4 regions of the Rahnella sp. 1L-D-7-B-C2 genome follow, and region 1 is predicted to be linked to each of the others. Evidence: predicted binding sites of a transcription regulator. Region 1 holds the regulator's gene; each other region holds the start of a gene.
What was found. The regulator CRP, encoded in region 1, controls carbon source genes, mostly activating them, when cyclic AMP is high. The targets are predictions, from matches to a motif close to ATGTGANNNNNNTCACAT.
Positions count from the first base shown of each region.

Region 2: a site for CRP is predicted at 1,966-1,983, ahead of pth (aminoacyl-tRNA hydrolase). Genes of this name have one in related genera too.
Region 3: a site for CRP is predicted at 1,826-1,843, ahead of rbsD (D-ribose pyranase). Genes of this name have one in related genera too.
Region 4: a site for CRP is predicted at 1,339-1,356, ahead of ompW (outer membrane protein OmpW). Genes of this name have one in related genera too.

Region 1 is NZ_JBXAVQ010000004.1:348,937-352,056, forward strand. It holds gene AC0Z7K_RS10025 (YccS/YhfK family putative transporter) at 1-889, opposite strand, end outside; gene crp (cAMP-activated global transcriptional regulator CRP) at 951-1,583, opposite strand; gene AC0Z7K_RS10035 (OsmC family protein) at 1,946-2,353, shown strand; gene AC0Z7K_RS10040 (LysR substrate-binding domain-containing protein) at 2,355-3,120, opposite strand, start outside.
Region 2 is NZ_JBXAVQ010000020.1:50,746-53,865, reverse strand. It holds gene AC0Z7K_RS21370 (MASE1 domain-containing sensor histidine kinase) at 1-403, opposite strand, end outside; gene AC0Z7K_RS21365 (response regulator) at 403-1,026, opposite strand; gene pth (aminoacyl-tRNA hydrolase) at 1,188-1,778, opposite strand; gene ychH (stress-induced protein YchH) at 2,069-2,341, shown strand; gene prs (ribose-phosphate diphosphokinase) at 2,461-3,120, opposite strand, start outside.
Region 3 is NZ_JBXAVQ010000004.1:6,880-9,999, forward strand. It holds gene rbsA (ribose ABC transporter ATP-binding protein RbsA) at 1-1,318, opposite strand, end outside; gene rbsD (D-ribose pyranase) at 1,326-1,745, opposite strand; gene kup (low affinity potassium transporter Kup) at 1,960-3,120, opposite strand, start outside.
Region 4 is NZ_JBXAVQ010000001.1:137,851-140,970, forward strand. It holds gene AC0Z7K_RS00625 (BON domain-containing protein) at 177-491, shown strand; gene ompW (outer membrane protein OmpW) at 557-1,189, opposite strand; gene AC0Z7K_RS00635 (YkgJ family cysteine cluster protein) at 1,482-1,844, shown strand; gene AC0Z7K_RS00640 (YciC family protein) at 1,973-2,725, shown strand; gene AC0Z7K_RS00645 (septation protein A) at 2,825-3,120, shown strand, end outside.

The sequences.
Region 1 (3,120 bases):
TCGTGAAACGTTCGGAAAGCCGGTGATAAAGAATATCGTCGGCAATCACGCGTAGCCTGGCGGAAATCACCTGCGCATTGCGGCGGATCACCGCCTCGGCATGGCTTTCTTCCACCAGCTTTTGCACTTCTTCCGGCTGATGCAGGCTGACCGTGATGTGCTCTTGTAAATCGAGCGCCACCTGAAAACGCTGGAACAGCCGTTTGTGGTGATGATGTCCGTGCTGCGGCAGCATGTGCAACTGCTGATAGAGCAGGGCGATAAGATCGATGACCTGCTGCTGACGCTCAAGCAGCGGCGGTAAAGCGGTTTCGGGATCAGTATGCTGCGTCAGCAAGCTGTATTTGGCTTCGAAATAATCAGCCAGTTGCAGATACAGCTGGCTGAGGGTTTCACGCATCGGCTGTTCTTTAGAGATACGAAACCACGCCCAGTTGAACAGCCCGTACCAGGCCGTGCCTGCGGCGAACAGCGCGGGTGCCTGCCACATCGGCCTGATGCCGACCATGCTCAGGGTAAAGATGGTCGCCACCAGCGCGCCGGGCAACAGACGCGCGTGCAGCGGGCTGATTTCACCGGTGACGCCGAGCAGTAAGGCGAGAGAGAGCATGATGAGCGGTAGCGGGATGTGCCAGTTTTCCAGCATCAGTTGCAGCAAAATACTGCTCACCGCAAACAGCGAGCCACCGATGATCAGACGTTTGAAGAAGCGTTTGTGCGGCGTATCGAGACCGGCGACGTTACAACAGGCGGGGCAGAGGGAGAACAGCAACCCCATTTGCAGATTACCGAACAGCCAGCACAGGCCGACCGGCAAACATAACACCAGCGTCTGGCGCAGTGCGTAATTCACTTCGGGGTGATAAAACAGCCTTCGCCATAGCGTCATAACTGAAGCTTAGCCCATAAAAAAGGCGCGACAGTAAGCTGCCGCGCCTATTTTTGAGGGATTAACGTGTGCCGTAGACGACAATCGTTTTACCGTGTGCGGAGATCAGGCTCTGATCTTCCAGCATTTTAAGAATGCGGCCGACGGTTTCACGGGAGCAACCGACGATCTGACCGATTTCCTGGCGGGTGATTTTAATCTGCATCCCGTCCGGGTGGGTCATTGCATCTGGCTGTTTGGCCAGATTCAGCAAGGTTTGAGCGATACGGCCCGTTACGTCGAGGAAAGCGAGGTTACCGACTTTCTCAGACGTCATTTGCAGACGGTTTGCCATCTGCGCGGAGAGGCGCATCAGAATGTCCGGGTTAACCTGAATCAGCTGGCGGAATTTTTTATAAGAAATTTCAGCCACTTCACAGGCAGTTTTAGCACGTACCCAGGCACTGCGTTCCTGACCTTCTTCGAAGAGTCCCAGCTCGCCGATGAAGTCACCTTGGTTAAGGTAGGAAAGTATCATCTCTTTGCCTTCTTCATCTTTAATCAGGACGGCAACCGACCCTTTCACGATGTAGTAAAGCGTTTCGGCTTTTTCACCTTGGTGAATCAGCGTACTTTTAGAAGGATACTTATGTATATGACAGTGAGACAGGAACCATTCAAGAGTCGGGTCTGTTTGTGGCTTGCCGAGAACCATTTGCTATTATCCTCTGTTATTATCGCTGCCCAAAATCACAGGGCTCAGAGTTCCCTGTACGGCGTCTGAATATTAATGCGCCCTTTCAGCATATAGCTCCCCAGAAATGCTGCAAGCGGATGTCGGAGTGAAACCGGCTATATATTGCCGTTATCACCTTGGGTTCTGTTCTTAAACCACGAAAACCGTCACCGCAATTTGCTGGAAAGTATGTTTCGGCTTTGTTTGTAACACAGGTTTGCAATGCTGTCTTGTGTTGTCTCGCTTCAGCATGATGGCGATCGGGTTACGTTGCCAGTTTTTAGGTGAAAGGGTAGTCTGGGGGGAAAATTTGATTCTTAAGAGCGCCGGGAGATAAGCAAATGCACGCACGCGTAAAATGGGTGGAAGGTCTGACGTTTTTAGGTGAATCCGCGTCAGGTCATCAGGTTTTAATGGATGGCAATGCGGGCGATAAAGCCCCCAGCCCGATGGAAATGTTACTGATGTCTGCGGGCGGTTGCAGCGCGATCGACGTGGTGTCGATTTTGCAAAAAGGCCGCAATGACGTCCGGGATTGTGAAGTAAAATTGACTTCAGAGCGTCGCGAAGAAGCGCCGCGTCTGTTCACGCACATCAATCTGCACTTTATCGTCACCGGCAAAGATCTGACCGATAAGATCGTCGAACGCGCCGTCAGCCTTTCTGCCGAGAAATATTGTTCTGTTTCTCTGATGCTGGGCAAAGCCGCGACGATCACCCACAGTTTTGAAGTGATTGAAGCCGAATAGGTCACGACCAGTCATACGACTGGCACTGATGGCGCAGTAAATCCAAAAACCGCCGCGCGGCAAACGTCAGCGGCGATTTTTGCGAATAGAGCACACAGTATTCCGCCTGCGGCAGAGTGTCGATTTTCAGCAGGCACAACGGGTCCTGCAAACCGAACGGCGCCCGCATCGCCCGCGCCACGACGGTCAGATAATCCGACTGCAATACCATATTCAGCCCGCACACTACCGAATCGGTGCGCACCGGCGTTTCACTTCCTGCCAGATAAAAACCGTCCGCCAGCTGTAGCTGCTGGTAGTAACCCATATCCGTTTCCGGCAATACCCAGCGCGCATCCTGCAATTCTTCCAGCCGTGTGGCATTGGCCAGCGGATGACCGCGACGGGCGATAATCCCGAACGGCGCGGTGAACAGCGGTTCGCGCACCAGATCTTCCAGCGGAAATCCCGGCCCGGCGGTACCGACGGCGAAGTCCAGCTTCCCTTCGCGCAGCGCCGGAAGCAGCACCGACAGCTGCCCTTCTTTGATCAGCAATTTTGACTGCGGAAACTGCGTTTTGAATTCCTCATTCAGCGCCGGGAACACCGTCAGTGCCAGCAGCGATGAAAACCCGATCGCCACCGAGCCTTGTGAATACTGATTAATCTGCTGGATTTCTTCGGCGGCGCGCTCCAGCTCTTCAAGGATGAACTGCATCCGCTGGGCGAACGCGCGGCCGGTTTCGGTCAGCGCCATGCCCTGATGACCGCGTACGATAAGCTTTGTA
Region 2 (3,120 bases), on a different contig from region 1:
GTGGCGAATTCAGCCACAGACCTGGCATTGCCATCTGCAACAGGCTGTTGCCTGCCACGGCGCCGAGCAACAGCAAAAGTCGTTGCCAGTAGAGGGTAAATCGCCGCCAGAAATGCTGCACCAGCGCGGCGGGGATCAGGCTCAGGAACGGCGAAAGCAGAATAATCCAGTGGGTCTGCAACTGTTCGCTGTGCAGCCAGAAGGCAATGCCGAGTTCCGACGCCAGCATCGCCGGCCAGTAACGGCGTGAAAGCAGCGTCATCAGTGCCAGGCGCAAGCCCTGCGGCAGAAGCAGCATTGCCTGCTGACCGTTTTGCGTGAGGTAAAAACTGATCGACCACAGCGCCAGCCAGCACAGGCTGTAGAAAATGGCGAGAAACAGCGTCAGGCCAAATCTGCGCATCAGGCGAGCAGGTTATGCAAAATGGCGAAATGCACCAGTTCGATGGTGGTTTCGCACTGAAGTTTGCCGAGGATATTGGCACGGTGGACATGCACAGTTTTATGGCTGAGTTCGAGCTGTTCGGCGATTGCCTTCACGCTCAGCCCGTTGACCAGCAAGTCGAAAATCTCGCGTTCGCGCGGCGTCAGCGCCTGTAGCGCTTTCGGTGTTTGCTGGCTCTGGCGCAATGCCAGCAGGGCATCCGAACAGAGATAACGGCCACCGGCGTGAACCGTTCGCACTGCCTGTACCAGCTCTTCCGGGCCGCAACGCTTGGTGAGATAGCCGCCGGCACCGGCGTCGAGCGCGCTTTGCACGAATGCCGTGGTGTCGTAAATGCTCAAAATAATGGCGCGAAAATCAGGCCGCTGATGCCGTAGGCGCGCAAGCAGGCTCAGTCCGCTTTCGTCGGGCATGGCGATATCCATCACCGCCACGTCAATGTTCATTTTTAGCAGCGACGACCAGGCGTTCGCCGCCGAAGCATACTGGCCGACAATCTGGATATCCGGCTCAAGGCCGAGCAGCTGGGCAAAACCGGAACGAACCACTACGTGGTCATCAATCAAAGCAACGTTAATCATTAGGCGTAACTGAATGTAAATGAGATTCGCATAATGCTCATGAATAGTTGCAGTTGGCAACAAAGCCGTGAGGAATTGCAGGGCAGGTAACGGAATTTAAGTTACGGCGGGAGGAGGGAAAGGAAAGGGCGCGGGGAATTCCCGCACCCTGGCAGAATGTCTTACAGTTCGGCTTTGAAGCTGTGCAGGCGGCGCATGGTTTTTTCCAGGCCTTCTTTCATCAGCAGTTCGGTGCAACGCAGTGCTTCGTCGATCGCATCGTCAATCAGCTTTTGTTCATTGGCCGGCGGCTTGCCGAGCACAAATCCCACCACTTTGCTTTTATCGCCCGGATGACCAATGCCGATGCGCAGACGGTAGAAGTTCGGATTATTGCCGAATTTGCTTTGAATATCTTTCAGACCATTGTGGCCGCCGTTGCCGCCGCCAAGTTTGATTTTCGCCAGCCCCGGCGGAATATCCAGCTCGTCGTGGGCGACCAGAATTTCTTCCGGCTCAATGCGATAGAACTGTGCCATCGCCAGCACCGCTTTTCCGCTGAGGTTCATAAAGGTGGTCGGCACCAGCAGACGAACGTCCTCACCGGCCAGAGACAGCCGCGCGGTATAACCGAAAAATTTACTTTCTTCTTTCAACTGCTGATTGTGCTGGCGGGCGAGGAGGTCGACATACCAGGCACCCGCATTGTGACGGGTTTGGGCATATTCGGCACCGGGATTGGCCAGCCCGACAATTAATTTAATGCTGCTCACGGTTTTCGCTTCTTCATCTGGTGAGGTTTAGGCGCACAGTTTACCTGCCTGTCAGTGCCATGCCAAATAAAGGGCGGGGGAAAAGCCGCAGATAGTGTCGAAAATGAATAATGCCAACGGATAACTATTCACCCTACGAATGTATATGTCTGGAAAACGTAAAGTTTTGTCACTCATTGTTCTTTGAATGTGATCGTTGCCGCAAAGTGAACCGGTTGGGACGTCTATAGTTAAGGCAGGAAAAGACAAGACAGCAATGATGCTAAATGAACGCTATCTGGAGGTGACATATGAAACGTAAAACCGCAACAAGACTGGGCAATGCCCTGATGGGTCTCGGTTTGCTCACAATGGTCGGTGGCGTTGGTTATTCCATTTTAAATCAACTGCCTGAGCTCGGGCTTCCACAGTTCCTGGCGCACGGCGCGATCGGCAGCATCTTTATCGGTGCGATTTTATGGCTGACCGGTGCGAGAGTCGGTGGTCGCGAACGTGTAGCAGATCGCTACTGGTGGGTACGTCATTACGACTCACGTTGCAGTAAGTCTCATCGCCACTCCTGATTTAGCCTGAAGGCTGGACATAAAAAAACCGTTGTCGCTCACGCCACAACGGTTTTTTTGCATTTCTGATGAATCAAAACATTTAAAACAAAACGCCCCTGAAAACAGGGGCGTGATGATTAATGCTCGAACATTGCAGAAATGGATTCTTCGTTACTGATGCGGCGGATAGCCTCAGCCAGCATACCTGACAGCGTCAGGGTACGGACTTTCTTCAGCGCACGAATTTCCGCGGAGAGCGGGATGGTGTCGCATACGATCACTTCGTCGATAACGGAGTTACGGATGTTTTCCACTGCATTGCCGGAGAAGATCGGGTGAGTTGCATAGGCAAATACGCGCTTCGCACCGCGTTCTTTCAGTGCTTCAGCCGCTTTACACAGCGTGCCACCGGTATCGATCATGTCATCAACCAGAACGCAATCACGGCCAGCGACGTCACCGATAATGTGCATCACCTGAGAAACGTTTGCGCGTGGGCGACGTTTGTCGATGATGGCCATGTCGGTATCGTTGAGGAGTTTAGCGACGGCACGGGCGCGGACAACGCCACCGATGTCCGGAGAAACCACGATTGGGTTTTCCAGGTTTTGTTGCAGCATGTCTTCGAGCAGGATTGGGCTGCCGAACACATTGTCTACAGGCACATCGAAGAAGCCCTGAATTTGTTCTGCGTGAAGATCCACGGTCAGAACGCGGTCAACGCCAACGCTGGAGAGGAAATCAGCCACCACTTTCGCGGTGATAGGGACACGGGCTGAACGAACCCGGCGATCCTG
Region 3 (3,120 bases), 340 kb from region 1:
GGTTAATAAGCTGGTAAATTTCTTTTTTGGCACCGACGTCAACGCCGCGCGTCGGTTCGTCGAGGATCAGGACTTTTGGCCGCGTCATCAAACCGCGGGCAATCGCCACTTTTTGCTGATTACCACCGGAGAGCAAACCAATCGGCTGCATCATCGATGGCGTTTTAATATTGAAGAGACGGATGAAGTCGCCGACGGCCTGTTGTTCATCCGCATGCTTGAGGCGTCCCCCGCCGTGGCTAAAATAACGCAGTGCGGTCAGCGACATATTTTCTTTCACCGACATCCCGAGCACTAAGCCATCGCGTTTACGATCTTCGGAGATATAAACGATACCGTTCGCCAGACCGTCCTGCGGTGAGTGAGTCACCACTTCGCGGCCATCAAGAGAAACGTATCCACTTTTACGCGGCAGCGCGCCGTAGAGGATTTTCATCAGCTCGGTGCGACCGGCACCCATCAGCCCGGATACCCCGAGGATCTCGCCGCTGTGCAAATCAAAACTGACGTTATCCACGCCCGGCCCGCAGACATCGCGAACCTGCAAGCGCAGCGCACCGCGCTTGTGAACAATACGCGGATACTGCTCTTCCAGACGACGGCCAACCATCATTTCGATTAGGGTGTCTTCTTCCAGCTCGCTGACCGGACGCTCGGCGATAAACTGCCCGTCACGGAATACGGTGACGTCATCGCAGATCTCAAAAATTTCTTTCATGCGGTGCGAGATGTACACCACGCCGCAGCCGGCCGCCTTCAGTTCGCGAATAACGCTAAACAGGGAGGCGGTTTCAGTATCGGTCAGCGCATCCGTCGGTTCATCCATGATGATGACTTTGGATTCAAAGCTCAGCACTTTGGCGATTTCGACCATCTGCTGATCGCCAATCGATAGTTCACCGACCAGACGATCGCTTTTGTAGCGCAGATTCAGACGGGCCAGGAGTTTGTCCGCTTCGGCATACATCTTTTTCCAGTTGATGCGGCCAAAACCGTTTACAAACTCACGGCCGAGAAAAATGTTTTCAGCGATAGTCAGCTGAGGGATCAGGTTAAGTTCCTGATGGATGATGCCGATCCCCGCTTCCTGCGAAGCTTTCGGGCCACTGAACGCGGTTTCCTTGCCGAGGAAATGCACTGAGCCGGCATCTTTTTGGTAGATGCCGGTCAGCACTTTCATCATCGTGGATTTACCCGCGCCGTTTTCACCCACCAGCGCCATGACACGTCCCGGATAAACGCTGAGCGCCGCGCCGGAAAGTGCTTTTACGCCGGGGAAGGCTTTATCAATCCCTGTTAGTTGCAGCAAAGGTTGCATAAAGGCCTCAGAAGGTTACGCCGGCACACAGGATCACATTCGCATACGGCGAACATTCCCCGCTGCGGATGACAGCCCGACTTTTTTCGGTTTGCGCTTTGAATGCCTCATGACTGACGTAATCCAAAGCAATGGTGTTTCCCTGGTGTTGTTCGAGTTGTGTCAATCGGGCGAGTAACGCTTCATGGAGTTGAGGATTTTTAGTGAGGATTTCCTCTGCGAGGATAGCCCGCTCAACCTGCATCTCGTGTGTCACTACCTCTAAGACTTGTAAAAAGGTGGGAACTCCCTGGGTTAGCGCCAGATCGATGCGCTGGCAAGCTGCTGGCACCGGAAGTCCGGCATCGCCAATAACCAGCTGATCGGTATGACCTAACCGGGCAATAACAGTTGAGATTTCGGCATTTAACAGCGGTGACTTCTTCATTTTGACTCCTACAGCGAAACGTTTCGCTCACCACTGAGTTTATGAGACTGGCCGCACAAGGCAACGAAGATGTGATGGAATTGTGATCAACGTCGAAACGTTTCGCTGAATGATTCAGAAATCGGGAGGCAATTTGAGTTAGTCATTTCACAAAGGAGAAGATACAAACAAAACAGGGTACCCGAAGGTACCCTGTGAGCGGCAAAAAGCAGGATTAAATTTCCACCTGCGTACCCAGTTCGATAACGCGGTTGGGCGGGATCTCAAACTGGTCCGGCGCGCGCAAGGCGTTACGACTGAGCGCCATGAACAGCTTGCCACGGAAGTAGAGATACCATGGACGCTTGGTCAGGATCAGCGATTCATGCGACATGAAGAACGACGTTTCCATCATCCGGCACGGCAAACCTTCCAGACCACAGCGGTGGAAAATCTCTTCCACGTTCGGCGTTTCTTTAAATCCGTAACTTGCCACCACGCGCCAGAACGTCGGTGACAGCTGCTCGATAGTGACACGCCGGACGTTGTGTACATAAGGCGCGTCTTCCGTTCGCAGCGTCAGCAGTACCACGCGCTCATGCAGCACCTTGTTGTGCTTGAGGTTATGCAGCAATGCGAACGGAATGACGTTGATGGCTCGCGACATATACACCGCAGTTCCCGGAACGCGAACCGGCGGAGATTTCTCGAGCGAAGCGATCATTGCCTCCAGCGAATTCCCATGTTCGTTCATGCGGCGCATAAGACGAAAACGCTCGCTTTTCCACGTGGTCATGACGATAAACATGCACAGGCCAAGCGTCAGCGGCAACCAGCCGCCAGAGAACAGCTTAGTGGCGTTCGCTGCAAACAGCGGGATATCCATAAACAGCAGACCGATCAGCAAAATACCTACCAGGAACGGTTTCCAGTGCCAGTTTTTCAGCGCCACCGTGCAGGAAAGAATGCTGGTGAGCACCATCGTACCAGTCACCGCAATTCCGTACGCCGCGGCAAGATTGCTGGAATGTTCAAAGCTGGCAATCACAATCACCACTGCGAAATACAGCAACCAGTTAATGGCCGGGATATAAATCTGACCGGCTTCCATTTCCGAGGTGTGAATGATGCGCATCGGCGGTAAATAACCCAGTCGCACAGCCTGACGCGTCAGGGAGAACACACCGGAAATCACCGCCTGAGAGGCAATGATGGTCGCTAACGTGGCTAATACCAGTAACGGAATTAACGCCCAGTCAGGCGCCAGAAGGAAGAAGGGGTTTTTAATCGCTTCCGGATTTTTCAGCAGCAACGCGCCCTGACCGAAGTAATTGAGCACCAGGGACGGCAATACCACCGTGAACCACGCCAGACGGATCGGGAATTTCCCGAAGTG
Region 4 (3,120 bases), on a different contig from region 1:
AATTTCTTACGATTTTTCTCCCTTCAAATATTTGTATAAAAGCCATCAATAAACCAAACTAAATTTACTCATCAAGCCTATGATTATTCGGGCTCTAACCGCATTGCTTGCGTGAGTTACCGTTTGTTCTACAGATCGTTTCTTTTGGTTTTATAACAAAGCATGGAGAGTTATTTATGAAGCTATTCAAAACCTTGTCCGCATTTTGCATGGCAGCCGTCGTCGTCATGGCCGTTGCCGCCTGTGCGCCTACAAAAAAATCAGAAGGAACCGGCGGTTATATCGATGACACCGTCGTGACCACTAAAGTGAAATCAGCCCTGCTGGCGGATAAAACCATCGCATCACGCGAAATCAGCGTCGAAACCTTTAAAGGTCGCGTTCAGCTGAGCGGCTTTGTAACGTCAACTGCGGATGCTAACCGTGCGGTTGAAGTGACACGCGGCGTGGCCGGTGTTCGCTCCATTGAGAACGACATGCGCCTTAAGTAAGGGCTGTCGGTTGTAGAAATGCGAAGAGGCGCCGGAGCGCCTCTTTTTTTATACCTGACCAACAATCAGAAACGATAGCCGACGCCAAACATAAAGACCCACGGGTCGATCCGGGTGTTGATGTTTTGCTGCTCGCCACCGGCTTTGAATTTCACTTCAGTGTCGATATCCATCCACCACACTGACATGTTTATCAGCCAGTTGTTATCGAGGTTGTAATCAAGACCAGCCTGCGTTGCCACGCCCCAGGAATCTTTCACGCTCAGATCGGACAACCCGGCATCGCGGCCCGTTTGGTTGAAATTGGTATCATAAAACGTGGTGTAGTTGATACCGACGCCGAGGTACGGACGCAGCTTGTCTTGCTTATCCCCAAAGTAGTACTGCGCCATTAATGACGGCGGCAGCTGTTTCACTTCGGCAATGGTCCCGGTGCTTTGAAGACCGACTTTGTGCTGGAACGGCGTGGCCGCAAGCAGTTCCATCCCGATGTTATCGGTGAACATGTAACCCAGGGTCATCCCCATCTGCGTATTGTTATTAATATTAAACGAACCCAGTCCCAGAACGTTGTCGGACCCTTCGGTTGGCCGGACGGTGGCGGTACCTACACGAAAAATCACATCCCCTGCCTGATGTGCGCTCGCGACTGACGGAAATGCCGCTGCCGCGACCAATGCCCAATATGCTGCCTTCATTGTCCCTTCCCTTTGTGTGGATTATATATTTGCCGCGCGAATGATACCTACTCTTTGGTATGGATTGATCATTGCGGGATCACATCTTTAAAACAAATTTACGAAAAAAGCATCTTTCTCAATCCGATCTAAATCTATAAAAACAAAGGAATTGATCTACATCAAAAACAGGGGGATTTGTTTATTTCTCAAATGCCGCGAATATCTGTTGCTTAAAAAAACGTCGCTGCGTACTTTGCTTATTCCTTGTGGTTTTGGTTTGGTGCCGTTAAGGAGTGGGTCACATCCCAAAATGAGCGAAATGAACAACCCATGCATGACCTGTGGCGCATGCTGTGCGTATTTCCGGGTCTCTTTTTATTGGGCTGAATCTCAGGTCGCAGGTGGAGATATTCCGCAGGCGCTGACAGAGCAAGTCACTCCCTTTTTGAGCTGTATGCAAGGCACCAACAGCAAATCACCGCGCTGTGTCGCCCTTGAAGGGGAAGTCGGCCAGTCCGTTTCCTGTTCTATTTACCTCAACCGCCCTTCACCCTGCCGCGAATTCGATCAGTCCGGTCTGGACGGTATCGGCAATTCTGCCTGCGACCGCGCCCGTGCGCATTACGGGTTGCCTGCGCTGGAGATGAAATTACCGGTTCCTGATTGCAGTTAACACCAACGCGTTCAGGCAGCGATTCGTCACGCAAACTGACAGGAAGTCAGCGCAAACCTATCGGCGATCCCCATTTAAAGGTTACAATCGCCGTCTTATTGATTTTTGCTTTTTGCCAAGGAGCGTTCATGCCTATCACGGCCAGTACGTTGTACCGTGACAGTTTCAATTTTATGCGTAATCAGTTAGGTAGCATTTTGCTGCTGGCTGTCATGACCGCATTAATTACCGTCATCTTGAACCAGATTTTTATGCCGGGCAGCGATCAACTGAGCCTGCTCAGCGCCGGTAGCGACGATTTGCTGAGTAATACCGGCATGAGCATTCAGGAGCTGGTACAGAGCATGTCCCCGGAGCAGCAGAAAGTGCTGCTTCAGGTGTCTGCGGCGGCGACGTTCTCTGCGCTGATCGGCAATGTACTGCTGGTGGGCGGGATGTTAGTTCTGCTGCAACAGGTTTCAGGCGGGATGCGCACCAGCGCTCTTCGCGCGCTCGGCGCAGCAGCACCGATCATGCCGCGTCTGTTCGGCCTGATGCTTCTCTGCACCCTGCTGGTTCAGCTCGGCCTGACGCTGTTCGTCGTACCGGGCATCGTGCTGGCGGTAGCGACATGCCTGTCACCGGTGTTGTGTGTGAATGAAAAACTCGGCGTTTTCAAATCCGTCAAAGTCAGCAGCAAGCTGGCCTTCGCCAATCTGCGCCTCATTGTTCCGGCCATCATGTTCTGGCTGGCAGCGAAAATGGTACTGCTGCTGGTGGTGAGCCGTCTGTCGATGATGTCCCCTGACGTCGCGGCGGTGATCCTCAGCGCGCTGAGCAACCTGGTTTCCGCGTTATTACTGATTTATCTGTTCCGTCTTTACACAAAATTACGCGTGTAATATTGATATGTTTTTTTAAAGGGCGCTCAGGCGCCCTTTTCTTTTGTCCGCGAAATGATTCCGGTATAGTCATCCCATACATAAAACATGGAATGAAGTATGAAGCAGCTCCTCGATTTTCTTCCCCTGATTGTCTTTTTTGTGGTTTATAAGCTTTACGACATTTTTGTCGCATCGGGCGCATTAATTGCTGCCACGGCACTGGCGCTGATCATCACCTGGGTGATGTATCGTAAAATCGAAAAAATGACGTTGATCACCTTCGCGATGGTGGCTGTTTTCGGCACCCTGACGCTGGTTTTCCATAATGACGAGTTCATTAAATGGAAAGTGACCGTGATTTACGTTCTCTTCTCCGGTGCATTGCTGATTAGTCAGCTGGTGCTGAAAAAACC